One region of the Clostridium subterminale genome, then DNA from elsewhere that is predicted to be linked to it. Evidence: a T-box and tRNA genes for the amino acid it is inferred to sense, from the RefSeq annotation. Region 1 holds a T-box; the other holds one or more tRNA genes.
The links. A T-box is a leader RNA that pairs with one kind of tRNA and senses whether it is charged. The one in region 1 lies ahead of metG (methionine--tRNA ligase), so its partner is inferred to be a tRNA-Met.

Region 1 (16,095 bases):
AATTCTTTTACAACTTCTTTTATAACCTTAGAATTCTTAAAAGTAACTACTCCAGTAACCCCTATATAATATCCTAATTTTAAACATTCCTTAGAGAATTCTACACTTCCTGAAAAGCAGTGAACTACACCTATTACCTCAGGAAACTCCTTCAGTATTTCTAGAGTATCTCCATGGGCATCTCTATCATGAATTATTACAGGTAACCCAAACTCTTTAGCTATACTCATCTGCTCCCTAAAAACCCTTTTTTGTACCTCTCTTGGTGGATTTTCCTCCCAATAATAATCTAATCCTATTTCTCCTATTGCAACTATCTTATTATCCATAGCTAAGCTATTTATTCTCTCTTTAACTTCATCAGTAAATTCATCAGCATTCTCAGGATGAATTCCTGCAGCTGCATAAATGAAATCATAGTCTTCAGCTAACTTTACAGACATTTCAAGACCCTTCAAGCTAGAACCACAATTTATTACTCCTATAACACCTTTATCTTTAATCTCTTCTAAAACAATATCTCTGTCATTATCAAATTGTTCATCATCATAATGTGCGTGTGAATCAAATATCATATTATCCCTACTTTCATAAATTTAATCTTATCTATAGTGCGTTATTATTTTATCTTATACCTGACTACCTCTAAAGCCAATTTTCATTTGATATATATTATATCTTAAAATGATTTTTATATATAGATATCCCTTATTTAAAAATGTCTATTTTCTATTTTTTAAAGACAAAACTCAGTAAGATACCAAAACTTTATTAAAACTTATATAGTCCAGATTATGCTATAATTATATAGTTATATTTATACTATTAAAAGTTCGTCTTTTAATATAGAGGGGGTAATTTTATGATTTTTGATAATCATATTCATACTTATTTTTCTACTGATTCTAATATGAAGCTCACTGATGCTATTAACACAGCAAATAAGCACAACATTGGATTAGTTATTACTGACCACATGGATTTAAATTATCCTAAGGAAGTTGGATTTCACTTTAATGTAGATGAATACTTTGAAGAATATGGAAAATATAAAAATGATAATTTATTACTTGGTATAGAAATTGGAATGTCTGTAGATTATAGAAAAGATAATGAAAAACTTATAAAGTCTTATGACTTTGACCAAGTTATAGGTTCTCAGCACACAATAAACAATATTGATATTGAATACCAATATATTTATGATGGTTTATCCTATAGTGAAGTATTAAATAACTATTTTCAAGAGATTTGCAAATGTATAAAAGCTCATCCATACATAGATACTTTAGGTCATATAGATTTTATATCTAGATATGCTCCTGTAAGTGATAGTGAAATTTATTATGATAAATATAGAGATTTAATAGATGGCGTTATTAAAGTTTGTATTGATACTAACACTGCTATGGAAATAAATACTCGTAGAATAAAAAGCAAAGTAGCCTTTGATAATCTAAGAAAAATATATAGCAGATATAGTGAATTAGGTGGAAAATATGTAACTATAGGTTCTGACTCCCATACCCCTATTTCTATTAATAATAACTTTAAAGAAGCTCTTTTATTATGTGGATTATGTAATGTTAAGCCCGTATATTTTAAAAACAGAAAACCTGAACTCTTCTAATTGTTCGGGCTTTCTATTTTTTACTCTATGACTTCTCCCTTAACCTTTACTCTTCCTCCATCAGGACATGAAAGCTTAAACTCCTTTCTGCGTTCATCCCCAAAATCTAAATCCCCTCCATTAAGCAAAGTATATACACTTGGATAAATATTTTGCCATAGCTCATGACAAAGCGGAGGACAAATATCTTCCACTTCATATATGTCTCCTTTTTTATGATATCCACACCTACACTTACTTTCTAAAACCGTTATTCTTACCTTTCCCATATAATTCTCCTTAATAGTATATATTTACCTTTAATTATACAATAAAAAAAGCTACATCCAAAGGATGCAACTTTTTTATTAACGTACTATTGAACCTGATTCAATGTCACCTGGATCTACTACGCATAGTTTTGAGTCATCATCTGTAGCCGCAGAAAGGATCATACCTTGAGATATTTCTCCTCTTAAAGTTACTGGTTTAAGATTAGCAACTAAAACTACATTTTTTCCAATTAAATCTTCTGGCTTGCAGTGCATTGCAATACCTGATATAACTTGACGAATCTCTCCACCCATGTCTACTTTAAATTTTAAAAGTTTCTTAGCCTTTTTAACTGGTTCACATTCTAAAACTTTAACTACTCTAAGGTCTATTTTTTCAAAATCATCTATAGTTATTTCTTCCTTGATTGGAGTTATTTCTTTCTTTTGAGCTGCCTTTTTAGCTGATTCAGCAATTTCTTCAAGTTCTTTTATTTTAGCTTCTACATCTATTCTTGGGAATATTACAGCTCCCTTATTAACATTAGTTCCTGCAACAGTACCATCAAAAGAAGTTAAGCTTTCCCATGTAGAATTAGAAATGCTTAATTGCTCATTTATTTTAGTACTTGTTGTTGGTAAAAATGCTGAAGTTAAAGAAGATATTATTCTTAAACTCTCACATAAGTTATAAAGAACTGTAGCAAGTCTTCCTTTTAAGTTTTCATCCTTACCTAATATCCAAGGAGTTGTCTCATCGATGTACTTATTAGTTCTTCTAATTAATGTCCATATATGATCTAATGCATCAGAAACTCTTAAATGCTCTATATCTTCTTCAACCTTCTTAGGTACTTCTAATGCAACGGAAATTAACTCTTCATCAATAGCATCCTTAACTTCTGGAGCTGGAATTACTCCTCCAAAATATTTCTCTACCATAGTTACAGTTCTTGAAACTAAATTTCCAAGGTCATTAGCTAAGTCTGAATTAGTTTTCTTTATGAATATTTCATTGTTGAAAAGCCCATCAGAACCAAAAGGTATTTCATGTAACAAATAGTATCTTACAGCATCTACTCCAAAGTGATCTACAAGTATCACTGGATCTACTACATTTCCTTTAGATTTAGACATTTTACCACCATCAACTAAAAGCCATCCATGACCAAATATTTGTTTTGGTAACTCTAATCCTAATGCCATTAACATGATTGGCCAATATATAGTATGGAATCTTAATATATCTTTTCCTATTAGATGTACATCTGCTGGCCAGAACTTCTTATAAAGCTCAGTATCTTCTTGATTATAACCTAATGCAGTTATATAGTTTGAAAGGGCATCTATCCAAACGTAGATTACATGACCATTATCAAATTCAACTGGTATTCCCCAATCGAAAGATGTTCTAGATACGCATAAATCTTGTAATCCTGGTTTTAAGAAGTTATTTACCATTTCATTTTTTCTTGATTCTGGTTGTATAAAATCTGGATGAGATTCTATATACTCTAAAAGTCTATCTGCATATTTAGACATTTTGAAGAAATATGCTTCTTCTTTTGCCTTTTCTACTGGTCTACCACAGTCTGGGCACTTTCCATCTACCGCTTGAGTCTCTGTCCAGAAAGCTTCACAAGGTGTACAATACCAACCTTCATAAGAGCCTTTATATATATCTCCTTGCTCATAAAGTTGATTAAATATTTTTTGTACAGAACTTTTATGATAATCATCAGTAGTTCTAATAAATTTATCATAACTAATATCCATAATTTTCCAAAGATCTTTAATTCCAGCTACTATTTCATCTATGTATTCTATTGGCTTAACACCCTTTTCTTCTGCTATTCTTTGAAGTTTTTGACCATGTTCATCTGTTCCTGTTAAAAACATTACTTCATGACCTGTAAATCTTTTAAATCTTGCTATAGCATCAGCTGCCACAGTTGTATAGGTATTTCCTATATGAAGATTAGCTGATGGATAGTATATTGGTGTAGTAATATAAAATGGTTTATTTGTCATCTTTCTTCCTCCCAAGATATTCATATTTTTTATTGGATATAATTTAGTATGTTTTATATTATAATTTTCATTATATATTATACCCACTCTTATGATGATGAAACTCTTTGTTACATCCTATATAATTAGCTATTACTAGCTTAGAAATCGTTATCCAGGTCGTAGCCATTCTTTACTCCCACTTTGAAGAAGATGGGAGTATTAGAGCGGATAGTCATCGGATAAAAAAATCTCTATGCAGAAATTTTCCACATAGAGACGTTATATACGCGTTACCACTCTAATTTATATCTACTTCACAGTAGATACCTTCATAAGTAACTCCAGCTTTAGCTTTTATTACTTTGTCCTATAAGGGGGACTTCCCTATTTTCCTTGGTGCTTACACTTCAGAAAATCTGCTCCAAGACCATGTTCCTAAACTTCTTTTTCGCTAGCTTTCACCTATCCTAGCTCTCTTTAGAAAATTTCATTTAGTACTCTTCTTTTCTTCGCATTAAATATCAATATTAATTAATATGATAATACTATAATTATTTTATGTCAACGGTATAATTAATATAAATATAAATTAATTAAGCTTATTAATTTATTAATAAATACTAGCAATATAATTATTAATAATCTGCCTTTTAACATACCTTTAATCTCAACGTTAAAATATGTAATAGCCTGAAACCCGCATGATCAGAACAACTATTTAAATAGTTATATATTTATATAGTTAAAAAGTTTCCTATACAAATATTTATATAAGAATATATTTATATAGTTATTAATTCACTTTCATGAATTTCTATACCTTATTTATTTTTAATACATCTATTTTTTTTCTCAAATATGAATTATTATTATATGTGTACCACAATTTTCTTATATTATCTTTAAATAATTAAAAGGGATTTTTTAAAAAGGAGGCAATTATATATGGAACTATTAAAAAAGAACCTTTATTTAAATAAATCTACGGTAAAGGATGTACTTAAATTATCCTTACCAGCTGTAATAGAAATGTTATTGTATACCATGATATGGACTGTTGATACTATGTTAATAGGGCAATATGGAGGAGACATTGCAGTTAGTACTGTAGGAATGTCCAGTGAAGTCATTTATACATTTACTAATATTTTAGTTGCTCAAAGCTTATCTGTTGGAATTACTTCTATTGTAGCAAGAAGATACGGTGCTAAAGAACTAGATAAGGCTAATGAATATGCAACTTTAGGATTTTCTTTAGGTTTCTTAGTAAGTATGGCTACTACACTATTTATCTTTTTATTTAGCAAAAAATTATTAGTCCTTGCTGGTGCTGAGCCAAGCATAATAGGATTAGGTACTACTTATATAAACATTGTATGTATTGGACTACCATTTAATATGTTATCTAGTATGTTAAATGCCGTTAATAGATCCTATGGAAATACTAAAACTCCAATGATTGTTTCTATTGTTATGCTTGTAGTTAACCTTTCATTAGATACTATATTAATCTTTGGTTTGCTTGGTTTCCCAGAGCTTGGAGTTAAAGGTGCTGCCATTGCTACAACTATAGCTAATATATCAGGATTTATTTATTCAGCTATATATACCTATAAAAAATCTCTAATAAAAATTGAATTTAAATACTTAAAGAAATTCAGTGGTGCTAGAATAAAAAATATTACTGCTTTATCTATACCTGCTGGAATGCAAGAAGCTGCCTATAGCTTAGCTAGACTTTTTACAAGTATGATGATTATGCATCTTGGCACCATCGCCTTTGCTGCTAACCAAATCACTTTGACCTTAGAATCTATTTCTTTTATGCCTGGATGGGGATTTGCTGTTGCTGCTACAACCCTAGTTGGAAATAAAGTTGGTGAAGGTGACTATAAAAAAGCCAGAGAATATGGTCGTACGGCTATGATTTTAGGGATAGGTGTAATGGGTATTTTTACATTACTATTCTTACTATTCCCAGTGCAACTTATTAAAATGTTTATAGATAGTAGTAATACTGAAGTTATTTCTCTTGGAGCCACTTGTTTAATGATAGCTGCTGCAGAACAACCTGCCATGGCACTGTCAATGATAGTAGGCGGAATTTTCAAAGGTTATGGTGATACTAAAACTCCATTTATTATAGCCTTCATAACCTCTTGGTTTATAAGACTTCCACTAGTATTCATATTCATTTATCTACTAGGTACATCAATAACAGTATTCTGGATTATATGTCTTATTCAATGGTCTATAGATGGACTTCTTCTTTATGTGTTCTATGTAAAGAAGCTAAAGCCCATAAATAGTCACATATCAAATCTAGACTAAAATATTAATAATCTATATATTAAAACTGCCTAATAAAGAACATTAGCATACTTTATTAGGCAGTTTTGTTTATCTCATTAACATTACAGCTAAATTAACTGCTAGGAGTACTGCACAAAAATCAACTATTAAAGCTACCCATAAACTGTGTCTTACCTTCTTTATGCCTATAGCTCCAAAATACACAGTGATAGTATAAAATATAGTTTCTGTACCACCCATTATTATGGATGATAAAAATCCTAAGAAAGAATCCGGTCCATAGTTTTTTACTATATCGGTGAAAACTCCAATCGCTCCACTCCCTGACAATGGTTTTATAAATATTAATGGAACAATTTCTGGAGGTATACCTACCACATTAACAGCTGGCTTTATCAAGTTTATAACATAATTCATTGCCCCTGAAGCTCTAAAGCAATTTACTGCTATAAGCATAGCTAAAAGATAAGGGAAAATCCTTACACATACATTTATTCCTTCCTTAGCACCTTCTACAAAACATTCATATACTTTTACCTTAGCAATAATACCATATAGTACAACAGAACCTATAATTATTGGAATTATCCCCTTTAATAAATAATTAAATATATTTTCCATGATATATCCCTCCTTTAAAAGTACCTTTGTAAAAACTTGCATAGAATAATTCCAAGTATAGATGCAAAGGTTGTGGTACATAGTGCTGGAAGGATTATTGAACCTGGATTTCCAGAATTAAATGCAGCTCTAATAGAAACAACCGTAGTTGGTACAAACTGAATACATGCTGCATTTAACACTAGAAATAGTACCATATCGTTGCTTGCTACATCTTTATGACCATTTATCCTATCCATTTCCTCCATAGCTCTTATACCAAAAGGGGTCGCTGCATTAGATAATCCAAACATATTAGCTGTAAGATTCATAACTATAGCTCCTAAAGCCTTATCATCTTTTCCTGCTTCTTTAAATATTATTCTGAGAATAGGTTTTAACAATCTGGCTAATTTGTCTGTAAGTCCACTTCTCTCCGCAATTTTCATTACCCCACACCAAAGGCACATCATTCCTAATAGCTCTATGATAAGCTTAACTGTATCTGATGTAGTTGATACTATAGTTTTAGATAAAAGCTCTCCATCTCCTGTAATCAAACCAAAAGCTATACCTATAAATAAAATTCCGAACCATATTACATTTATCATATAAACTCTCCCATATCTTAAATAAATATATATTTATATGTAATGTATATGTGCTTGTTCCAAATAATATTTAGCTTTTTTATTTTATAGAAAATTCTTATCTTTACCTTCTTTGGCATAAAAACTGTTAATTTAGGGAAAACTATTAAAAATCATATTAGGAGGTACATTATGGATTTAAATGAAGTAATAGAAATGAAAAATCAAAACCCTGGAGCTACTGGTTATTATAACAATAGAGAGTTATTCATTAGAAAAGTTTATGATAATTCCGGTCTTGTGGAAGTTGTTGATTTAGTTAATGGAGAAGTATATTCCCTTCATAGTAGCAAAATTGATAAGTCTTATGCTAACTCCTATAACTCATTTCAATAAATTTATAGTTGAATTTAAATCTTCTCAATGATAACATTTAATGTATAGATTAAATTAAACAATTAAAGGAGATTTTTTATGAATGAAACTAATTTAATGCAAGCACAAAAAGAAATTGATGAAGCACTTTCTACTATTGAAAAGTTAGAAGAAAATATTAAGTTTAATTCTGCATCTGAGGATATGATAAAAGAAAACTTTATTTCTCTTGCTAAGAAAGTCCAAGAAATTGAATCTGTTCTTAAAAATGAGGGTATCTTATAATTAAATATTTACATAAAAAAAACCTGTGTTTACACAGGTTTTTTATGTTTACTAATATCTTTTAGCAATTTCATATAATAATCTTGACCCTACTCCTGTTGCACCTTTTGAGAAATATTCTCTATTTGGTGTTTGTGATGCAAAAGCTGTAGCTGCAATATCAAGGTGTAACCATGGCTTATCTTCTACGAATTCACCAATAAATAACCCTGCTGTAATTGCACCTGCTCCTACAGGGCCAGTTGAATTAACTAAGTCTGCATTACCAGTTTTTATTTTTTCTTTATATTCATCAAAGGTTGGGAATCTCCAAACTCTTTCATCACACCCTAAAGATGCTTCCTCTAAAAGTGAATAGAATTCATCATCATTAGTTACAACTCCTGTAGCTGCACTTCCTATAGCACCACCTACAGCACCAGTAAGAGTAGCTATATCAACTACCTTAGTTGCATTCTCTTTTCTTATTATATAAGTAACTGCATCTACTAGAGTTAATCTACCTTCAGCATCTGTATTTATAATTTCTATGGTTTTACCATTCATAGTGTTAATTATATCTCCAGGTCTATATGCATCTCCTGAAATTAAATTCTCACAAGCAGCCACTACAGCTACAATGTTTTTCTTTAATCCTTTCCTTGCTATGGTAGACATGGCACCAATAACAGCCCCTGCTCCACCCATATCACTCTTCATAGTCCACATACTACCTGGAGTTTTTAGGCAATATCCACCTGCATCAAAGGTTAATCCTTTACCTACAAGTCCTAATATATTATCTTTATTATCAGTATCAGCCATGTATCTCATGACTATTAACTTAGGCTCATTTGAAGAACCTTTTCCTACAGATAAGAATGACTCCATACCCAAGTTCTCAATTTCTTCTTTATTATATATTTCAACTTGGAATCCATACTCAAGACCTAACTGCTGAACTTTTCTAGATAATGCATCTGGAGTTAAAATGTTAGCAGGCTCATTTACAAGCTCCCTCGATATTAAATTTCCTTCTGCAAGTAGTTTTCCTTCTCCTACAGCTTCATTTAACTTAGCTAAATCTTGTTCCTCATGGAATATAATTCTTACTTCTTCCAGTGGTACTTCTTTTTTATCACTTTTATATTTATCAAAATTATAAGTAGTCATTATTATGGATTCAGTTATAGCCTTAACCTTTTCATAGTTACAACAACAATCCATAGATTTTACATGTAAATCTAGAACTTTTATTCTTTGTTTAATAGTCTCCTTAATTAGTTTAGAAGTATTATTTCTAACATTATCTACATTACACTTTTCCTTTTCACCAAGACCTACAAGTATAGTTTTTTGTACAGATCCAGCTTCTACACTAGTTAATGTATATGCATCTCCTTTTTTGCCAATAAACTCTTTGTTTTCACTTAAGCAACTAAGGATATTATTTAATTTATCACATGGAAATCCTTGTTGTAACTCCATATAATCTTCAAATAAGAATATACCCCTGGAATTATTATGTGATTGAACATTTTTTAAGTTCTCCACTTTTATATTCATATTAATCACCTATCCTTTCAGCACTGAATATATCTGGTTATACATTCTATACTTAAATAGTTTCTATACTTGGTTTCTAAATCCTTCTAAAATATCCTATTTTTCTTCTTTATATTCATCATATTGTGGTTGCGTAAATCCCCTACCTACGACTTCTCTCACATCATTTATTATTATAAAAGCTTCCTTATCTACTTCTTTTACAATTCTTTGAAGCTCAATTAATTCTTCTGTAGAGCATACAATATACAATATATCTTTACTTTTTCCAGTATACACGCCCTTACCATTTATGCTAGTTATTCCTCTATTTAAATGTCTCATTAATTCTTGTGCTATTTCATTTGATTTTTCCGAGATTATATGTACTTCTTTAGAGTAGTTTACTCCCTCTACTAAGGTATTTACTACTTTAGAAACTATAAAGATAGATATTAATGCATACATGGCCTTTTCTACTCCAAAAACAAATAAACCTACCAATATTATCATTCCATCTATACACATCATTATTTGATTTATAGGTACTTTATTTAAATAGTGTTTTATAATTATTGCAAGTAAATCTGTACCTCCTGTTGATGCAGATGACCTTAATACTAAGCCAACTCCAGTACCTATAAAAAGACCTCCAAATACGCTTGATATCAATAAGTCAGATTGAACTGGTGGAATAAAACTAGTATACCAAAGGGCAACAGATACATAAGCTGCTCCAAATATAGATTTTTTTGCAAAATCCATCCCTTTTATTTTTATTCCAACTATAAATAGTGGTATGTTTACAATTACATTAGTTAGCCATAATGGAATGCTAAATACATAATCTAATATGATAGCTAACCCTGATATCCCTCCGGTAACTAAATGCTGTGGTGAATAATATACATTTATTCCTATAGCCAGTATTGTTATACCAATCATTATTATTAGATAATTTTTTAGTTCGCTTTTGTTAAAAAAATCCTTCATTTTGTCCTCCCACTTATTTTATGCTATACTATATTATTTATGTTACATTAGTTTTATAGCATAGATTTGTACATGTTGCAAACACTAATTTCAATTATACTTTTATTATTATAATAATTATATAGTTTTTAGAGTTTTTTATATGTATTTTTTATATGTTATGCTAAAATTTAATTATTATATTATAATGAGGAGTTTTTATGGATAATTATACTGTTTTTCTAAATATTATAAACCTTATATTTGTAGTAAATATTGCTTTTGCCATAATTGTAATTATATTTGAAAAAAGAAATACTAGTAATACTTGGACGTGGCTTATGATAATGTTATTCATACCATTTATTGGTTTCATAATGTATTTATTCTTTGGTCAAAATCTTCGTCGTAAAAAGTTCTTTGTTTTAAAAAAGGAAGAAGAGTCTGTTCTTATGCAATTCTCTGAAGAACAGAAGCGCCTTCTCAGCGACAAAACTATAGTAAATAATAACTCTCTATTAAAAGAATATCATGATGTAATAAATTTAAATCTATATAGTGATAACTTTATTGTTACTACTAATAATAAAGTAGATATTCTTAATAATGGAAACGAAAAATTTCCTATCATGATAGATTCTATAAAGAATGCGAAAAATTTTATTCATATTCAATACTATATCTTTAATGATGATAATTTGGGCACTGAAATACTAAATCTTTTAGTTGAAAAAGTGAAGGAAGGCATTGAAGTTAAACTACTTTACGATGGTATGGGCTGTATTCATAATAAAAAGCACTTTTTTGATCCATTGATAAAAGCTGGAGGAGAAGTATATTGCTTCTTTCCACCTTTTATACCCTATATAAATGTGAGAATAAACTATAGAAATCATAGAAAAATATGTGTTGTAGATGGAGAACATGGTTTTGTAGGAGGTTTAAATGTAGGAGATGAATATTTAGGATTATCTAAAAAATTTGGTTTTTGGAGAGATACTCATCTTCACCTTCAAGGTGACTCTGTAAATTATTTAGAAGTAAGATTTTTAATGGATTGGCGTTTTGCAAGCAAAAAAGACTTTTTTATGGAAGAAAAATATTTTCCTAGAAAACAATATATAGATAATACTGCTGTTCAAATAATTTCTAGTGGTCCAGATTCTGAGTGGTGTAGTATAAGAAATACTTACCTTAAACTAATAAACAAAGCTGAAAATTCCATTTATATCGAAACTCCATATTTTATTCCAGATGAAAGTATCTTAACAGCTCTTAAAATAGCATGCCTATCTGGAGTAGATGTTAAAATTATAATACCTTGCAAGCCAGATCATCCATTTATTTATTGGGCATCTAAGTCTTATATTTGGGAACTTGTAGAATGTGGTGCTAAATGCTACACCTATGACAATGGATTCATTCATAGCAAAATGGTATCGATAGATGGAAAAATGTGCACTATAGGAACTGCTAACATGGATATACGTAGTTTTAATCTAAACTTTGAAGTTAACGCCATAATATATAGCACAAGAACTACTTCAGAGGTTGATAAAGCCTTTGAAGCAGATATATTGCAAAGCACTTTACTTACATCTGAACATTACGCTAACAGATCTCTACTAATTAAATTCAAGGAAGCTATATCTAGACTACTATCTCCTATGCTATAAACAGATATTTTAGTTAATATGTAGACCCTTTTAGTGAGTGTAATAAAATATTATGATTATAAATTAATACAAATATAATTATTAAATAAACCGTCATATCTATAACTGCTAAAAGCTTAAAATAGATATGACGGTTTAAATTTTTTATACTATTAGTGGAGCATATATCATTAAAGTTAATAATGCATCAATTAATAAACTTAAAGCAAATTTTGATATAAATATACCTTCAAACTCACTTGTATAACTATAGTATCCATAGCTATATGTTATAACTGCTATTAATGTACATATGATGACACCAATATAAACAGGAGCTATAGCAGATGGCAACATATATGCATATTTCACATAGAACATTTTTATTATAATAAAGTTCTTTACACAAGTTGTTAGTGCCGCTACTATTAAATATGCAATCTTCTTTTTTTTATGAGATAGCTTATAATCTAAAAATGTAACCACTCCACTTAAAACTAAGCCTATAGCTATCCATGGGAATCCAACAATTATTATATACGCAAAGCTATTCATCAGCCCCTCAACGGTATAAGTAATAGCACTTTTTTTCTCCGAATCTCTTGGCAAATTATTTACAGCTTTAAATTCTTCATCTGTTGATGCTATCACAACATCATATAAATCTTCATCTCTAAAACTTAAGTAACTTATATAATTCTCATTTATATAAGGATTAATGCACACTCCTCTTGTTCTTGTAACTGGCTCAACCTTATTTATTTTACCATCCTTTACAACAAAAGATGCTATTCCTCTTCTTGATTCTTTCTTTCCATAATAATTGTCTATTATAGTATAAAATTTCCCACCTTCTTCATCAGAGTAAGTTCCTATAGCATTTATTAGTTCATTTGATTCATTAATTCTTGGTTTACTTTCCTTAACCTCACCTCCAGTTATTGGAAATTCAAATAACCTACAAGAGTGAAGTTCACCTTTTACATATTGCTCAAACATTGTATAGCCATTTTCTCCATCTGAAGAACATGACATATTCTTATAAGTAACTCTATTATTTTTAGCTATTTCTTTCACTAGTATAGGTTCTGAAACCTTGTCTTCATTAAAAGTAAATGCCTTAATAAATGAGTTATCTTCCATATAACATATTAAAAATCCTTCTTTATTCTTACATGCTGAAAGCATGTCTATAGTCTTTGCTGGAATAGATACAGCGTTATCTTCTAATGTATTTATTAGCTCTAGTCTATCATTGTAGGCAACTATTATATTGTTATTATCTAATTGATACGTACTTTTTATCCCTTTAATATTTTCTCTGTTAACCTCATTTAAATCCTTATCCACATATATTTTTAATAAGTATCCTTCTTCATCTACTATAGAGTTAAGCATCAATATATACCCATCTACACTTTTAGTAAGTAATACATTGTTAATTAATTCTTCATTTACTTCATATTCTTTAGTTTGTAAAACTTCTCCTATAGTATTTGTCGCAACAATATTAAGATTTTTATTATTTTCATATGCTACAATTATTCTATTCTCGTCTTTCAAAATTACTGGAGCATTTTTCGTTGTTGCAGTTCCTATACTTACTTCCTTGCTCCATGTTTTAGATGGTGGTTGTATTTCTAAGTTATAGTTCTCCTTATAGCTTCCAATCAGTATCAATATACACGTCACTATAATAAGAGAAAATAAAATGATTTTTTTCCTTTTCATTTATCCATCTCCTTAAATCCCTATATAGCTTGGATATATTTTGTATAAACTTAAGAAATTATTTCAATTAATTATAGGAAATATTCTCTTTTTTAAGTACTAATTAAACTGTATTTATTATATTATAAGTGGTACAAATACCATTAATGTAAGCAATGCGTCAATTAACATGAATATACTAAACTTACCTAGAAATATACTTTCAAGGTCATCTATATATACAAAATATCCATATGCATATGCAACTAGTCCAATTAAAAAGCTTATCAATATGCCTACGAATGTTGATGCTAAAATCGTAGGTAACATATGTGAATATTGCATATAAAAAATTTTATTTATAGTATATGTTTTTATTATTACAGTAATAGCTGCTAATATAATATACATATACCGCTTCTTTTTATCGTCAAATTTGTAATCAAAAAAAGATACTATTCCCGTTAAAACTAAAGCAGGAATTATCCATCTAAATCCTATTATTACAATATAGGATATACTAAACATGAAGCCTTCTAATACATATCCAAGAGAGCTTACCATTTCATCCCTACGAGGTCCATTATTGGCATCCTTGAACTCCGCATTACTAGATGCTATATTGACATTATATAGCCCTTCCTTTTCAAAGCTAAGGAATGCTATATAATCTTTATCATTATATGGATGAATACATAATTCTCTTAGTCTAGTTAGCTTCTCTACATTTGAAACTTCACCATTTTTAATTTCGAAAGAAACTATAGCCTTTTGAAATTCCTTTTTACCAAAAGCTACTCCCATAGTTGCATAAAATTTTGCACCATTTTCTGAGTATGATCCTTTAGTATTTACAATGTATTTTGATTTATCAACTACAAGCGTACTAATCTGTCCTTCTCCTCCATTTATAGGAAACTGCATTACTTCCGTGGAAGAGTATTCATTTCTAACATATTGTTCAATAAGTAAATATCCATTTTCTCCATCTGAAGACAATGACATTTCACCATAAGTAATTTTATCAGCCTTAATTATCTTTTTAATAAGAAATGGTTCTGATGCCTTTCCATCTTTAACTGTAAATGCTTTAAATAATTGCTCCCCCTCTAAGTAACATACTAAAAGACCATCTTTACTCTTATTGGCAGTAATCATACGTAAATTTTCTACTGGAATTTCTACATTCTCATTTGATACTGTGTTTACTACCTTAATTTTATCTTTATAGGCTAAAACTATATTTTCACTATCAATTTGCTCAGTAAATGTAATTTCTTCTTCTGTTTCTTTTTTTACCAAATTTAATCCCTCATCTAGAACTAGCCTTTCTAAATAATCTATACTTGATTTAGATGAGTTATAAATCAATGCATATCCATTATCCGTTTTAGTAAACATTAAATTCTTAAGTAATTCTTCTTCCACAGCATACTCTGTAGTCTTTATTTCTTTACCATTTAAATCTGTTTCACATATTTTAATCTTTTTAGTATCTTCATATGCTACAAGTAACCGATTTTCTTCTTTTATAATTAATGGTGTATTCTTTCCTAACCCACTTCCTATTTTTACTTCTTTACTCCATTTTTCGGATGGTGGTTGTTTTAGTAAATTGTAATTATTAAAAAAATTACCAATTAGTATTATTAAAAATACAATTATTGTACTTATAAATAACATCCTTTTTTTATTCATATTACCCCTCCCCCAAGGTTATAAGAAAACATTAATTTCCTTTATTTTATCCATTAGTATAAATTATACTCTCTATATACTGAATATTCAAACATATTTTCCCTAAATATTATATAATATTATAATATAATATTAATCACTTTTGCTTTAATATTTTAAAATTATATTGTAAAATAAGCTTATATTGTAAATAAATTTAATTAGTTAATGGAAGGTATTTATATGCGAAAATCTGGTAAAGTAATTAACTTTGATGATGATAAAGTTTATGTAGTAACAAATAACAAAGAATTTGTTACCTTAGAACGAAATGATAAAGCTCCTATTAAAGGCAACATTTATGAAGGTACTATATACGTAGATAGGTCAAACCTTATAAAAGTATTTATAATACTAATATCTATTTGTGTATTGGTATTAAGTTGTATATATTTCATTTTCTTTTCACCTAGAGCTAATATAATACTTTCTTTAGATTC
Region 2 (16,095 bases), on a different contig from region 1:
CTCCACTATCTATAATATCTTCTACTATTAACACATCTTTACCTTTTATTTCAAAGTCAAGATCCTTTATTATTTTTACTATTCCTGAAGACTGTGTAGCATCTCCATAGCTAGATACAGCCATAAAATCCATCTTGCAAGGTATAGTAATGTTTTTCATTAAATCAGCCATAAACATTACTGAACCTTTTAGAATACCAAGGACAATTAAGTCTCTCCCTACATATTCATTTGATATTTTGGCTCCTATTTCTTTAATTTTTTCTGTCAAAACCTCTTCAGTTAATAAAACTTCCTTAATGTCCTTATTCATGTTTTTCCTGCCTTTCCAATCTTACTTCTATAATATTTTTTACTCCTTCATGGATTTTAAACTTATCACTTATTTTGTATCCTATTATCCATGAAATATCTTCATCAAAACAAAGCAGAGGTACAAGATCTCTTTCTTCCCTTGGAATCTTTAAATCTATAAATATATCCTTTAACTTCTTGCTACCTTTCATCCCAAGAGGAGAAAATCTATCCCCATTCTTTCTAAATCTTAATGTTATATTTTTTATATTAGTACCATTAAAATATTTTATGTTATCATCAGATTTAAAATTCATTTTTTTGTCACCATCTATACATCTTATATATACTTTAAGTCCTAGCTCCTCAATATAATTATTACCCATATTAAGATTTAAAATAGTATCTATATCAACTTTGCATTGTTTTTTTTGCATTGTTATTTCAATATTTCCATATACATTCTTGATTAATATTTCTTTTGGAACAGTTGTAAACTTTCCTGTACTAGATTTCTGTAAGTTTATTATATTATCGATATGTATGCTTTGAATATTATTTATATCCCCTTTAACTTGTAATAGAGCCTTTCTTATAACTCTACTTACTAAAGATGGATGAAGATAAAATGCATCTTTATATATTATAACCTTATCTTCTCCTATATCACAATATTTTTGGAAAACTTTGATTACATTTTCTTGAATATAATCCTCATCACGTTTTATCAATTCACACATTCTATTTAAAGTTGTTACTATATCTGAATTAAAGTTTTGTTGGATATAAGGTATCAACTCTAATCGAATCTTGTTTCTTGAATATATAGTCTCATAATTTGTATGATCTATTCTTGCTGGAAGATTGTTTTCTTTACAGTATCCCTCTATTTCTTGTCTACTCACATTTATTATTGGTCTTATATATACTTCATCTCTTACAGGTTTAATTCCTATAAGACCTTCTATTCCAGTTCCTCTCATCAACCTCATAAGCACCGTTTCTGCTTGATCATTAAGATTATGAGCTAAAGCAACTTTATTTGCGTTAAGTTTTTTTAGAAGATCTTCAAAAAATTCATACCTTGCATCTCTACCAGCCATCTCTGTGGAGATATTATTTTCACTAGCCATATAGTTTATATCTACAGCCTTGCTAAAGAATTCAATATTGTTTTCTTGACAAAACCTTCTACAAGTAGCTTCATCTTCATCAGATTCACTGCTTCTTAACATATGATTCACATGAGCTGCGTATAGCTTTATATTATACTCATCTATTAATGTAGACAACACATGCAATAAACTTATAGAGTCAGGACCTCCAGATAAGGCAACAATAACTTTATCTCCCTTATTTAACATTCCATTTTCCTCAATGGTTTTAATAACTTCATTTCTCATGCTATTATTATGTACTTTTGCCCAATCTTTCTCACTCATAAAAACACTTCCTAAAAATATAGTTTTAAGTCATAATATCATAAATGTAAGAATTTTAAAACAAATATAATAAAAAAATGAAGAAATGTTTACACACTTCTTCACTTTTTTAATTATAACCAACATAAAATTAGTTATAATTAACTTTCTAACTTACTTAATCCAAATTAAGCTGTGTGAACTCTAGAAACCATAACTGTCATATCATCCTTAATCCTATTTTTCCCTATTCTCTTTGCTTCATTAATTATACCCTTAGATATTTCTTCTGCACTCACATTATCATTTCTACATAAATAATCTAATATCCAATCTATCTTTCCACTAGATTCTTCATCACAGTCTGTGACCCCATCCGTTAACATAACAATCAGATCACCATTTTTTACTTTCTTACTATGAATCTCTATATCTGCTTCATCTAGTATTCCAATAGGTAAACTTCTAGATTTAATAATATCTATGGTGTCGCCACTTTTTACAATACTAGCTACTGCTCCTACCTTCATAAAATCTACTTCTCCACTATACAAGTCAATAGCGCTCAAATCTACTGTAGAGAATTTTTCCTCCTCTGAAAATTTAAGACTCATTATAGAGTTAACTGTATTTATAGCTGTAGTTCTGCTAAAGCCCGCACCTGTAAATTTCTCAATTAGTTCAACTACAGCCTTACTTTCTCTTCCTGCCTGTGGACCCGATCCCATTCCATCGCTAATCACCATCATGTAGCTACCATCATATCCTTCTCCAAAATTAAAATTATCTCCAAAGATAGTTTGTCCATCTTTGCATATCCTCGATACACTAGTAGTTACTCCAAACTTAGGCACTTCTTCAAACATAGCAGTACACTTATTTGTTATAGGATTAATCTTACAACCATCAGCTTTTAATTTCATTTTATAATCTACACAATCATTAATTAAAGGGAGTATTTTCTTTACACATAAATTTCTTCCATTGCAAGAATCACAGGTTATCTGTATATTCAACCTTTCATTCTTATCTTTTATAGCAAATACATCTTCAACTTCTATATCATACTTTTCTAGAATTCTTATAATCTTTTTTTCTGAATCCTTATCTTCATTAAAGTCCGATGAAAACTCTTCCATAATTTCATCTACAGACTTAGCCATGTTATTGAATTGATTTGCAATTAATTCTCTACCCTCTGCTAATCTACTTCTCCACATTTCATTTATGATAAATTTATTTGTAATATCTTCTGTATTTCTTATTAGTGAAGCCTTCCTTATACATTTCTTTTCTAATAACTGCGGAAAAATGTTAGTTTTATTCTGAACACTTTCTAAAAGTTCTCCAAAGGCCTTATAGGTACTTATCATTTCTCTTCCCCAACATATACCACATGTATCACAGTTATTACATACTCTATTAGCTAAATTTTCTATAAGCCCACTACTTTTACTATTCATATCTAGCTTATCATTATCAGCTAAATTATTCAATGTACCAGCCATATTTAAAAGCACCTCAGAAAATTTATCTAACCTATCTGTAAAAATTGCTTTTACTTTATTAACATATCCTTCTTCATATCTTTTACTTTTTTTCTCTACATCTAACTCACCAGATATAGTTTCATATATCCCATTAGGTATAACTATAAATAATGCTGTAGATAAAATTCCTTCTGCTAATATAAATTGTGAAATCCCCTCTGGCATATACGTAGCTATATAAATTTTCATTATACAAAATACTATAAATGATGCTAAAGCTGAAATTAACTTTCCACCTTCTCTAAATATTCCTGAAGTTAAAGCACATACTCCCAATACTGTTGCATAACCAAAAATATTCTGACTAGACATTCCCACAATTACACCCATAGCAATTCCTGCTGTAGCACCTACGCTTGTACCACAAACATAACCTATAATAGATACACATGCAATGCTTAATACACTTAAAATTGATATATTGAAAATTTCAACTCCCCAAGTACCTGCTATTATTAAAGCTATTAATATACTCATAGAAACTATTTCTTCATTTGAAAATAAGTGCTTTGTTCTTATCTTTTTAAAACTATTTATACTGTACTCTAGTATTAAGTATACGGGTATTATGCTTACTCCTTCTAATGCAGTATTACCAAGTGCCAACATTAGTGTATACTGATTTACTAACATAGTATATGCAAAAATCATTATTAAAGTTGCTCCTATAATAACAAACTTTTGAATTTTCTTTTTTATAAAACTATTTAAAATTAAACATATTATAACCAAAGTTGGAACTATTGTTATATACATTAAAGAATTTTCTAATGTCCCTATTGTAGTTATGTATCCCAATATAGCCCCTAGCCCAACAAATAAAGATAATCTGTTATCCCCTAAAAATAATATTGTAAGTAAAAATGCAACTCCAAAAGGTGCAGATTTATTTATCATTATTACTCTACTAACTAAAATAGCAACACAGAAAAACATAATACTCTTCGCTACTATTCTTACTCCGTCACCATCCCTATCATTACTAATAACCATACTGCTTTTTACTCTTTTATATGTCCTAATATTCTCTCCATATTGCATAATAATTTCACCCACCTGTATTTTTTTTACAGGTTCATTATATCAATGTCCATTGGAAATAATTGTAATTTGATGGAGCATACATAAAAAAATTTATTACAATAAACTCCATTTTATCTCTCTTTCCCTTTTTAGTTTATAGTTCTAAATTATTCAGTTATTCACCTTATAGCATGGCTTTAGTAAGTCTATATGTCTTAATTTTCTTAACTTAATCTACTATATTTTTATGTCATGAATAATAATTAAAAAAGGTTTCATGGGGAAAATATTTTTCATATAAATCTAATAAATTAATATACTTATATTTAAATCTATTTTCAAACTTCATTTTAAAAATTCAATTAATTAATTGTTAATATAAATTAACTGAATTTTTTAGAAAAAAAAATGGATTGAATATATATCAATCCATTTTTATGGTTGCGGGGGCAGGACTTGAACCTACGACCTTCGGGTTATGAGCCCGACGAGCTGCCAACTGCTCCACCCCGCGTCATTTGGTGCTGAAGACCGGAATCGAACCGGTACGGTGTTTAACCACCGCAGGATTTTAAGTCCTGTGCGTCTGCCTGTTCCGCCACTCCAGCATGTTATTTGGCAATTTATTTATTTTTAAAAATATGGTAGCGGAAATAGGACTTGAACCTACGACCCTTCGGGTATGAACCGAATGCTCTAGCCAGCTGAGCTATTCCGCCATATGGTTGCGGGGGCAGGACTTGAACCTACGACCTTCGGGTTATGAGCCCGACGAGCTGCCAACTGCTCCACCCCGCGTTATTTGGTGCTGAAGACCGGAATCGAACCGGTACGGTGTTTAACCACCGCAGGATTTTAAGTCCTGTGCGTCTGCCAGTTCCGCCACTCCAGCATATTACTTGGCAATTTATTTATTTTTAAAAATATGGTAGCGGAAATAGGACTTGAACCTACGACCCTTCGGGTATGAACCGAATGCTCTAGCCAGCTGAGCTATTCCGCCATATGGTTGCGGGGGCAGGACTTGAACCTACGACCTTCGGGTTATGAGCCCGACGAGCTGCCAACTGCTCCACCCCGCGTTATTGGTGCTGAAGACCGGAATCGAACCGGTACGGTGTTTAACCACCGCAGGATTTTAAGTCCTGTGCGTCTGCCAGTTCCGCCACTCCAGCATTTCTGCCATCACCTTTCAGCGACAATATTTATTATATGGTATATTATTAACTATGTCAACAGTATTTATATAGTTTTTTTCTATTTTTTATTTATTTTTTATTAACTTGTTATAACTAGATATATAAAATATATGTTTTAGTTTAACTTCCACTAAAATAAATAAGAGTGCTTAAAAAGCACTCTTTAATCCTTTCGGTATAAAGCTTAATTATATCCTTTTCTGCTATATCCTCTACCTTTTCCACCATCTTGGTGTTTCTTAAGATCTTGAAATCTTTCTTCACTATCTTTTAAGAATTTTGACATCCTATCTTCAAAACTTCCTGCACTTGTAGTTTTAGATTTTTCCTTTTCCCAATCTATATCTACAGGTTTAAAAGATTTTTTAGGTGTACCAGCTTGTTTTATGGATAAGCTCATCTTACCATTATCATCTACAGATATGACTTTAACTTTAACCACATCATTTTCTTTTAAATGGTCATGTACATTCTTAACAAATACATCAGATACTTCCGATATATGAACTAAGCCTGTTTTCCCTTCCACTTCAACAAATGCACCAAAGTTTGTGATATTAACTACTTTACCTTCTATAATGCTTCCAGCCTTTAAGGTCATATTGAAAAGACCCTCCTTAAATTTATAATTTAAATTTATATATACTACAACTAATAATAATTAGCCATAGTAATTTTCACTTTATTTACTGTCTACTACAGGAGATTCTCCTTCTTTAATTAACCCAAGCTTTTCCCTTGCAAGTTTTTCTATATACCTACTATCTTGTGATAGTTTAATCTCATCCTGTAACTTTTGATTCTTCTCTTGTGCTGATTGTAACTCTGAAGTATAGTTATCAATATCTTTATGCTGCCTAAACATTATTATTTGTTGATTTATAAATGTAAAGCCTACGTAAAGAGCTATAAGTAAAAGACCTATCTTTTTTAAGCTGAATTTCTTCATATTGATTTTCCTTCCTTATTACAAATAGTAACATATACATGGGTTTTATTTCCATATAGCCAAATTAACCTATAGTTATATTGTAATTTGAATTTTTATTTTCTTCAACCCTTAATATTATTAATTTTATATTTTTTTTGTTATTTTGCTAAAAATAATTCTTATAGGATAGAAAATATAGTAAAATATTACTCTAAAAATAGTTAATATAACATTTAACATACTTCCATATCCTAATATAAATATATTACTAAATAATTTAAAATATATAAATAATCCAATGAAATTATATACAAATACATTAAAGCTCATATAAGCATAATTTGTATACATCATAAAAATAAACACTATAATACCAGTTAATATCCAGAATAGCATATCCTGTATTGCTGTTATGATAGTTCCAGGCTCTTGAAAGCCTCTTATTACTCTATATACATCAAAGAAAATACCAACTAGCATTCCACTAAGTAAGGAGAATATAAATAATGTTATTTGTCTACCCATATCAAATATCATAACTTAATCACCTAAATATTTTAGAAATAATACTATTTTGCTTCTTTGGTCTCTTTTCTTCGCTTGTATATACTACATAAGATATTTTCCCCGTTATTACCACATCTCCATTTTGGACATCTAGCTTGGTCATCTTTAACCCTTCGCCTCTGATATCCATATCTCCCAACACAGTTATTATAAGTATCTGTTCATCATTGAAGCTTAATATTTCTAAAACCCCATCCAAAGTCATCTTTTTTCTATTTTCTAACGTAATAAAACTCTTTTTATTTTCTAATGATATATCTTTATTTGGTTCCATAATATCCCCCTTAAACCTTAAAAACATATTAGCTTTCTATAAAGATATATTCATTAAAAACTATTTTATGCTACTATTTATTCCTTATCCTCTTCTCCACTGATTATCTCATACATATTCTTAGCTTCTTCTTTATTTACATGATTAGCAATATTTATGATTTTTGCTTTTAATAATTGATTTGCAAATTGAATTTCTATGATATCATCTTCTTTTATAGTAGTACTTGGTTTTGCTACTTTTCCATTTATGGATACTCTACCATTTTCACATACATCTTTAGCAACAGTTCTTCGTTTGATTATTCTAGAAACTTTTAAATATTTATCTAATCTCATAGTTGCCTCCTTAAATTATATAAAATTTTTAATGAAATTATACTTTAACCAGTATCCTTTTGAATAGAAGAAAAAACCCAGAACATTTCTAGGCTTTTTCAAATAATTATTTATTTACTATGTCTTTAAATTCTTTTCCAACTTTGAAAACAGGAACTTTAGATGCTGGTATTTGTATTTCTTCTTTTGTTCTTGGGTTTCTTCCTACTCTAGCAGCTCTTTCTCTAGTTTCAAAAGTACCAAATCCAACTAGTTGAACCTTCTCTCCACCTTCAAGAGCTTCTTCAACGCTCTCTATAAATGCCTTTAACACTGCCTCGTTATCTTTTTTTGTTAGTCCTGACTTTTCAGCCATTTTTCCTATTAATTCTGATTTGTTCACAATAGTACCTCCTTAATGTTAATTTTACGTAATTTATATTTTAATTACATAAAATAATACTTACAATATTCTTACAAGTTATCTAGAATCCTTCTTTTTTTTGCAATAATTTATCTTTTTGTTGATAAATTATACTTTTTGGATTCACTCCAAAGGGTTTCCATTTCTTCTAATGTCATCTTCTTCATGTCAATACCCTTTTTAATACCGGATTCCTCAATAAATTGGAAGCGTTTTATAAATTTATCTATAGTATAATTTACTGCAAATTCTGGGTCAATGTCAAGAAGTCTTGCAATATTTACTGTGGCAAAGATTAAATCTCCTACCTCTTCCTGTATTTTTGACATATCTGATGTTTTATATACATCTTTTATCTCTTGTAATTCTTCTAAAACTTTCTCCATAGCTGGTTCTACGTCATCCCAATCAAATCCTACTTTACCAGCCTTTTTCTGAACCTTTTCTGCTCTAATAAGTCCAGGCATACATCGTGGAACATGTTTTAATTCATCTGTATAGCTAGTAAATTTCTTTTCTTTAACTTTGATTTGATCCCAATTCTCTAATATTTCACCTGTATCTTTAACTCTTACATCTGAAAATATATGTGGATGCCTATTTATCATTTTTTCAGTTATAGCTGCTACTACATCATTTATGTTGAAATAACCCTCCTCCTTACCAATTTGAGCGTGGAATATTACTTGAAAAAGTACATCTCCTAACTCCTCAATAAGTTTATTATCGTCCATTTCGTCTATAGCTTCAATAACTTCATAACATTCCTCAATTAAACCTCTTTTTAAAGATTCATGAGTTTGTTCTAAGTCCCACATACATCCATTTTCACTCCTAAGAGTAGACATCACATTAATTAAATCCTTAAAATCTTTAGGACCTTTAAGATCTTTAGGAATATATATGGAAGTTAAATAATCAATATCCTCTTGTCTATCTAAATCATATAGTTTAATTTTTCTTATACTTTCTTCTCCTTGTATGCCTGCTGCTCTTACAAAGTATATATCACTATCATCACTATAATATTCACATAGAGCTAACTTCACTTCAGAAGCAATAAATTTATTATACACCTGGGTTATTATTACTCCTAATCTCTTATCCATAACCTGTTCCCTTATATCAAAGGCATCTATTATTTTTACCCCTTCTATTGGATCAATCCTTAAGCTCTCTATAACTGCATCTACAAAGCTTACTGATGGCATCAATCTAGCTTCTATTCCATTCTCCTTGCAGAGTTCTAATAATATAGTTACAGATTTTTCTGCAACTAAGGGATGACCTGGAACTGCATATACTAAGTCTCCTTCTTGCTGATAAGTTTTTATAAGATCCTCTGCAATTGCCTTATATATATGATCAAAATTATTATATTCTTCATAAAAATTATCATAAGTATTAAACTTTACACCCATGGACTCTAAATATTTAACATTAGGGTGTTTTTCTGTTCTAAAGTATATATTTTTATTACTTTTCAAAATTTCTAGTACACCTATGGTTAAAGCCTCTTTAGAACCAGGTCCTAAACCAACCACTGTAATCATTTGAATCTACTCCTCTTTTAGTTTTTAATAAGCTTTCCCTTTATATCTTCAATAGTAAATATTCTAAATACAATTAATAGTATTCCAAATATTATTATGCCAAGGAAAATAGCTATTAAGCATGATATTCCATTACTCTGTGTATAATTATAGACATTATTATATATAAAGACAACAGATATTATCATAATTAATGACACAAATAAAGGTTTTATAACTACTTCATATATATTTATCTTTACTTTTAGTAGTTTTTTAACCTCTGCTAGGTTCAAAACGCTAGTTACTGCATATCCTACTATACTTCCAATTATTGCTCCATATATATTAAATTGAGGATTACTTACTAAAGCATAGGTAATAACTACTTTAAATATACACCCTATTCCAAGATAATATATTGGTTTCATATATCTACCACAGCTTTGTAAAAGTGATGTAGTAGTCTGTGTTACTATAATTAATGGTATTGATAAAGATAATAATTTAAGTATTTCATGTCCAGCTACATCTCCCATAAACACTAGTCCCATAATAGGCCTTGAAAGATAAAATAATCCTAAAGCGCTTGGAATACCTATAACAAAAGATAATTTAAATACCATATTTACCCTTCTGTATAATTCATTTTGATTATGCATAGAATACACCTCTGATACTATAGGTACTAAAGCTGAGCATAGTGCAATAGAAAGGGCCAATGGTATATTTTGAAGAGTCATGGCCTTACCTGTAAATTGACCATATAATATAGCACTCTCTTGAATTGTATACCCAGCTAATAAAAGTCTATGAGGTACTATTATAGAATCAATTAAAGACATAATTGTTCCAACTGCCGCTCCTACTGATATAGGAAATGCTGCTTGAGCTAAGTTTGATAGTATTTTATTGTTTCTTTTTACCTTTAATTTATAAGACTTTGGTCTAACAAATAAATATTTAATCACCAGGTAAACACTTCCAAATGCGCCCCCAGCTACTGTTCCAAAAGCTGCTCCCGCTGCTGCATATTCAATCCCCTTAGGAAGTAATAAATATGCACCTACCACCCCAAAAACAACTCTACCTATCTGTTCTATAATTTGAGATATTGCTGTATTATTCATGTTTTGAAGTCCTTGAAAATAGCCCTTTAATGTACACATAATACATACAAATATAGGTGCTATGGATATAATCATAAAGGAATGATATGACTTCTTATCCCACCTTAAGATATTTATAATACTATCTCCAAAGTATAACATCAAAAATGATATTATTACCCCAAGGGGAATCATTATTTTAAGCGTGTCCTTAAGTACCTGTCTAACAGCATTAGTATCATTACGAGCATTATACTCTGATATTAATTTTGACATAGCAATAGGTACTCCTGAAGCTATTGCTACAAAAGTCATATATAGAGGGTATGACATCTGATAATATCCCATCCCTTGATCCCCAATTAAACCTTGTATTGGTATTCTAAAAAACAAACCTAGAAATCGTGCAAAAATCGTAGCTATTCCTAAAATCATAGTTCCTTTTAAAAGCGATTGTTTTTTCATACTTCCTCCTCAAAATACTTTGTATAATTAATAAGTATTTTAGGGTGAAACATTTTATTACTTAATGCATATAATATCTAAGTAACTTTAACTTCTCCAGTAATAAAATAAAATGCCATAAGATGTGAATTATTATCAATCTTATGGCAATAACTATATATTCCTTATTTAATTTTACATTAAATATAATTATGCTTTTAAGCATCTATTGTTCCATTTGTTTTCCTAAAAATGAAGCTGCCGTTTCTGCAAGCTTTAACTCTAAGTCTCCAAACTTCACATTTTCTTTTGAAACTATGATTACTGTTCCTACTGTATCTCCTTCTGCAATTATTGGTGCTACAACTTGTGTTGTATATTCATCTACTGACTCTCCGTCACATATAGGTATTAGTCCCTGTGAGTTCTTATCTAGAAGAGTAGCCTTACGCATTTCCATAATTTTATCTACTTCATTACTAATCTTTTTATCTAAATAATCTTTCTTTGCCCCACCACTTACAGCTATAACTGAGTCTTTATCACAAATTATAATTATATTACCAATAGTTTGATGTAGCGCCTCGCTATACTCCTTAGAAAATTCACTCAATTCTTCTATTGGGGAATATTTTTTTAATATAACTCCCCCTTCCCTATCCGTAAATATTTCCAGTGGATCTCCTTCTCTAATTCTTAATGTCCTTCTTATTTCTTTTGGTATTACAACACGGCCTAAGTCATCTATTCTTCTTACTATTCCTGTAGCTTTCATTAAATATCCTCCTTATTTATGTAAATAGTATTAATGCTATTATTATCCTTCTTAACTCAAATTTTATACATCCTAGAAATTTTTTCATTAATAAAAAATAAAAAAGATTAATGCCAAATATGACATTAACCTTATTTTTACTAATGATTAACTTAATTTATCTTCATATAATTTTATGTTTGCATCCTTTTGCCAAGCAGTTACCGTTTCTACCCACTTATTATATTTATTTTGTTCTAATAGAACGTCCTTAACATCTTCTTTAACTTCTTCTAATGGTCTAACAGGATATTCTTCTTTATCTAAGCACTTTATAACATGGAATCCAAATTTAGTTGATACAGGTGTTTTAGTATATTCATCTTTCTTAAGGCTTATAGCTGACATTAAGAAAGTTTTATCATACTGATTGCTGGTATATTCAATCCAGCCTAAATCTCCACCTTTATCTTTTGTAGCATCTGTACCTTTTTCAGCAGCAAGCTTAGCGAAATCTTCTCCCTTATCTAATCTTGCAATTATGTCTTTAGCCTCTTCTTCTGTCTTAACTAATATGTGAGCTGGTTTGACTTTATTAGGACTTTCAGTATATAAATTTTGATTGCTATCATAATAAGTCTTTATTTCCTCATCTGTTACAGCAACATCCTTAACTACCTCTTCATATACAGCATTAGATATTATTGCTGGTTTTAATTCTTCTAAAAAGCTCTCTTCTGTAACTCCAGCTGCTTTAAGGGCATTTTTATACTCTTCATCCGATTTAAATGACTTCTTTATCTCATCAAGTTTTTCTTTAGACTTAGTCTGAACTTCTTCATCAGAAGGCACTACTTTAAGCTTTTCGCCATTATTTTTTATAATAATATCATTAACCATAGTATCAAGCATGCTTAATCTTTGTTGCTTTATATATTCCATTGCTTCTGAATTTTCTTTATAGTTTTCTCCATACTGAGCCTTTACTTGCTCATAAACTGTGGCTAACTTACTGTCCACTTCTCCTAAGGTAATCTTTTCTTTATAAACCTTAGCAACTACCGTTTTACTAATACCTTCTTCAGTTTTTTCTATCATTCCACAACCTACTGCTGAAAACATTAGAGTGGATGCCATTAGACCTGCTAAAATCTTCTTTAATTTTATCAATTTATTATCCTCCATTCGGTTTTTTTTAGTTAATATTGCTATCTAATTTTACCATATAAATACTATTAAATAAATAGTAGCTAAATCTATTTACTCTTTGTTGATAAATCCTTAATAATATTTATAAGTTTATCTAATAGCTCCTTTTTATTCATATCCTTACTCTTATACACCAAAACTGGAACATCTCCCATTTTAAATGTGATTTGTCTTTTATAATTGTCTAATATATATTTTACCATTTCTGAAGTTAAGTAGGATTTATCTTTAAATGTTATTTGCACTTGAATTCCAGTATCCTTTATTTCTAAAACTCCAATTTCTCTAGCAATAGCCTTTAAATATGCTATATTCATTAAATTATAAACACTGTTTGGAATATTAGAGTATCTATCTTCAATCTCCTCAATAACATCTAACATATGTTCATAGGATTCAATAGACGCAATCTTTTTATATACTTGGATTTTTTGAGTTTCATCCTGTATATAGTTACTTGGAATATATGCATCAATTTTCATTTCCACTGTAGTTTCAATAGGTTCCTTGTCTACTTCACCTTTTACAAGACTTACAGCATCTTCAAGCATTCTACAATATAAGTCATATCCTACAGCAGACATATGGCCACATTGAGCTGCTCCCATTATATTCCCTGCACCTCTTATTTCTAAATCTCTCATAGCTATCTTTAATCCTGAACCTAATTCTGTAAAATCTTTTATGGCCTTTAATCTTTTTTCTGCAACTTCTGTCAGAACCTTATCCTTGGTGTAAGTAAAATAAGCATATGCTATCCTATTTGTTCTTCCTACTCTTCCCCTTAATTGATATAGTTGAGATAATCCCATCTTATCTGCATTTGCAATTATCATAGTATTTGCATTCTGAATATCTATACCAGTCTCTACTATAGTTGTACTTAAAAGTATATCATATTTTTTATCTACAAAATCTATAATTACCTTTTCTAATTCTCTTTCAGTCATCTGACCATGACCTATAGCAACTCTAGCTTCTGGCACTAGCTTTTGTAAATACGTTGCCATATCACTTATGGTTTCAACTCTATTATATACAAAAAATACTTGTCCTCCCCTATTCATTTCTCTAATTATCGCATCTCTTATAAGTTGATCATTAAATTCTACAACATAGGTTTGAATAGGATATCTCTCCTCAGGAGGAGTTTCTATTATACTTATATCCCTTACTCCTGTTAAAGACATGTGTAGGGTTCTAGGAATAGGAGTAGCACTTAAAGTTAATACATCTATGTTTTTCTTTATTTCCTTTATCTTTTCCTTGTGACTAACACCAAATCTTTGCTCTTCGTCTACAATTAATAAACCTAAGTCTTTAAATACTACACTCTTTTGCAACAACTTATGAGTTCCTACTATAATATCTAAATTTCCTTCTCTTAGAGCATTTAAAGTTTCTTTGACTTGAGAAGCTGTTCTAAATCTACTAATCATTCCTATTTTGATAGGAAAATCTGAAAACCTTTTTAACATATTTTTATAGTGCTGCTCTGCTAGTATAGTAGTAGGTACTAATATAGCTACCTGTTTTCCATCCATAACACACTTAAATGCAGCTCTAAGAGCAACTTCTGTTTTCCCATATCCAACATCCCCACAAAGAAGCCTATCCATAGGTTTGTCGCTTTCCATATCTATTTTTATATCCTCTATTGCAGTTAACTGGTCTGGAGTTTCCTCATATGGAAATTCTCCTTCGAACTGACTTTGCCAAGGGGTGTCCTTCGCATATTTATGACCTTTTAGTGTATTTCTAATAGCATAAAGCTTAACTAAATCTTCAGCAATATCTTCCACAGATTTTTTTACTTTACTCCTAGCCTTTGCCCATTCACTTCCACCAAGTTTGTTTATTTTTGGTGATTTACCTTCACTACCAATATATTTTTGTACTAAATCTAATTGTTCTACAGGAACATATAAAGTATCTCCTGAGTTATACTCTAAAACTAAATAATCTTTTTTATTGCCTTGCACATCTAATTGGTTAATACCTTTATATACACCAACCCCATGGTTTACATGTACTACATAATCACCAAGCTTTAAATCTGTAAAGCTTTTTATTTTTCCTGCTCCTTTTTTAGTAGTTCTTCTTGTAGCTTTCCTCTTAGATTGACCGAAAACCTCAGAGTCTGATATAATACATACTTTTAAATCAGGATACTCAAAACCTTTAATAGAACTTCCAAAGGTTACTACTACTTCCCCTTGCTGAATGCTAGAAACTAGATCTTTATAGGTAGCTTCTATACCCCTGTCTCTTAAAGTATCAATTAACCTTTCTCCTCTTGTTCTTGTTCCAGACAAAATTAAAGTTCTATATCCTTTTTTCTTTTTCTCTATGATATCCTCAATAAGCATGTCTAACTGTCCATGATAATCATGAATTGTAATTTGAGAAAGTGATATTAAATTTCTTGGTTTTAATACTTTAGAAGTAGTTGCTAAACTCTGCAAAGTTATAGTTTTGCTTACTTCTAAAATTTCTTCAATCATTTCTTTAGGTATTAGTAGCTCTCCTTGTTTCGGCAAAATGTTACCTCTGCTTAAAAAGTTCTCATAGTTCTCCTCAAATTCAAAATATACACTATCCAACTTACCCATAGACCTATTTACATCGTCCACTACAATTAAACTATCTTTAAAATAGTCTAAAAATGTAGTTTTATTTTTATAAAAATAAGGAATATAACTATCAATAGTTTCAAAAGTCCAAGTTTCTTCCAAACTCTCTAAGTTTGTCTTAACTGTAGAATTTATTCTTTCTAAGGCATCCCTATCTTTAGATTTTTTAAATCTTGATATGGCTCCATCTAATTCATCTTTAATTTCTTGTTTTGCAAGATTTATAAGTTCTTCTGTAAGAATTATCTCTTTTGCCGGAAATATCTCTATTTTATCTACTTTATCTATGCTTCTTTGATTATCTTTATTAAAAGTTCTTATGGAATCTACTTCATCATCAAAAAGCTCAATCCTAAAGGGCATGCTACTAATAGGAGGATAAATATCTATAATCCCCCCTCTAACTGAAAATTG

Region 2: it encodes a tRNA-Met, which carries the amino acid that the T-box ahead of metG (methionine--tRNA ligase) is inferred to sense. The anticodon was not compared.

The regions. Positions count from the first base shown of each region.
Region 1 covers NZ_BAAACI010000002.1:283,377-299,471, forward strand. The annotation lists gene ABDZ93_RS07225 (TatD family hydrolase) at 1-575, opposite strand, end outside; gene ABDZ93_RS07230 (histidinol phosphate phosphatase) at 863-1,630, shown strand; gene ABDZ93_RS07235 (TIGR04076 family protein) at 1,651-1,899, opposite strand; gene metG (methionine--tRNA ligase) at 1,978-3,912, opposite strand; T-box leader at 4,164-4,413, opposite strand; gene ABDZ93_RS07245 (MATE family efflux transporter) at 4,840-6,225, shown strand; gene ABDZ93_RS07250 (spore maturation protein) at 6,295-6,828, opposite strand; gene ABDZ93_RS07255 (nucleoside recognition domain-containing protein) at 6,843-7,418, opposite strand; gene ABDZ93_RS07260 (hypothetical protein) at 7,590-7,793, shown strand; gene ABDZ93_RS07265 (hypothetical protein) at 7,872-8,057, shown strand; gene ABDZ93_RS07270 (leucyl aminopeptidase) at 8,109-9,602, opposite strand; gene ABDZ93_RS07275 (YitT family protein) at 9,699-10,574, opposite strand; gene cls (cardiolipin synthase) at 10,775-12,229, shown strand; gene ABDZ93_RS07285 (hypothetical protein) at 12,374-13,939, opposite strand; gene ABDZ93_RS07290 (hypothetical protein) at 14,057-15,616, opposite strand; gene ABDZ93_RS07295 (hypothetical protein) at 15,839-16,095, shown strand, end outside.
Region 2 covers NZ_BAAACI010000005.1:272,041-288,135, reverse strand. The annotation lists gene hpt (hypoxanthine phosphoribosyltransferase) at 1-313, opposite strand, end outside; gene tilS (tRNA lysidine(34) synthetase TilS) at 306-1,736, opposite strand; gene spoIIE (stage II sporulation protein E) at 1,904-4,306, opposite strand; tRNA gene ABDZ93_RS08880 (tRNA-Met) at 4,727-4,802, opposite strand; tRNA gene ABDZ93_RS08875 (tRNA-Leu) at 4,808-4,896, opposite strand; tRNA gene ABDZ93_RS08870 (tRNA-Met) at 4,931-5,007, opposite strand; tRNA gene ABDZ93_RS08865 (tRNA-Met) at 5,011-5,086, opposite strand; tRNA gene ABDZ93_RS08860 (tRNA-Leu) at 5,092-5,180, opposite strand; tRNA gene ABDZ93_RS08855 (tRNA-Met) at 5,215-5,291, opposite strand; tRNA gene ABDZ93_RS08850 (tRNA-Met) at 5,295-5,370, opposite strand; tRNA gene ABDZ93_RS08845 (tRNA-Leu) at 5,375-5,463, opposite strand; gene ABDZ93_RS08840 (S1 domain-containing RNA-binding protein) at 5,672-6,088, opposite strand; gene ABDZ93_RS08835 (FtsB family cell division protein) at 6,170-6,436, opposite strand; gene yabQ (spore cortex biosynthesis protein YabQ) at 6,563-6,955, opposite strand; gene yabP (sporulation protein YabP) at 6,963-7,259, opposite strand; gene ABDZ93_RS08820 (RNA-binding S4 domain-containing protein) at 7,337-7,597, opposite strand; gene ABDZ93_RS08815 (HU family DNA-binding protein) at 7,704-7,979, opposite strand; gene yabN (bifunctional methyltransferase/pyrophosphohydrolase YabN) at 8,090-9,553, opposite strand; gene ABDZ93_RS08805 (putative polysaccharide biosynthesis protein) at 9,571-11,106, opposite strand; gene spoVT (stage V sporulation protein T) at 11,312-11,860, opposite strand; gene ABDZ93_RS08795 (peptidylprolyl isomerase) at 12,008-13,009, opposite strand; gene mfd (transcription-repair coupling factor) at 13,096-16,095, opposite strand, start outside.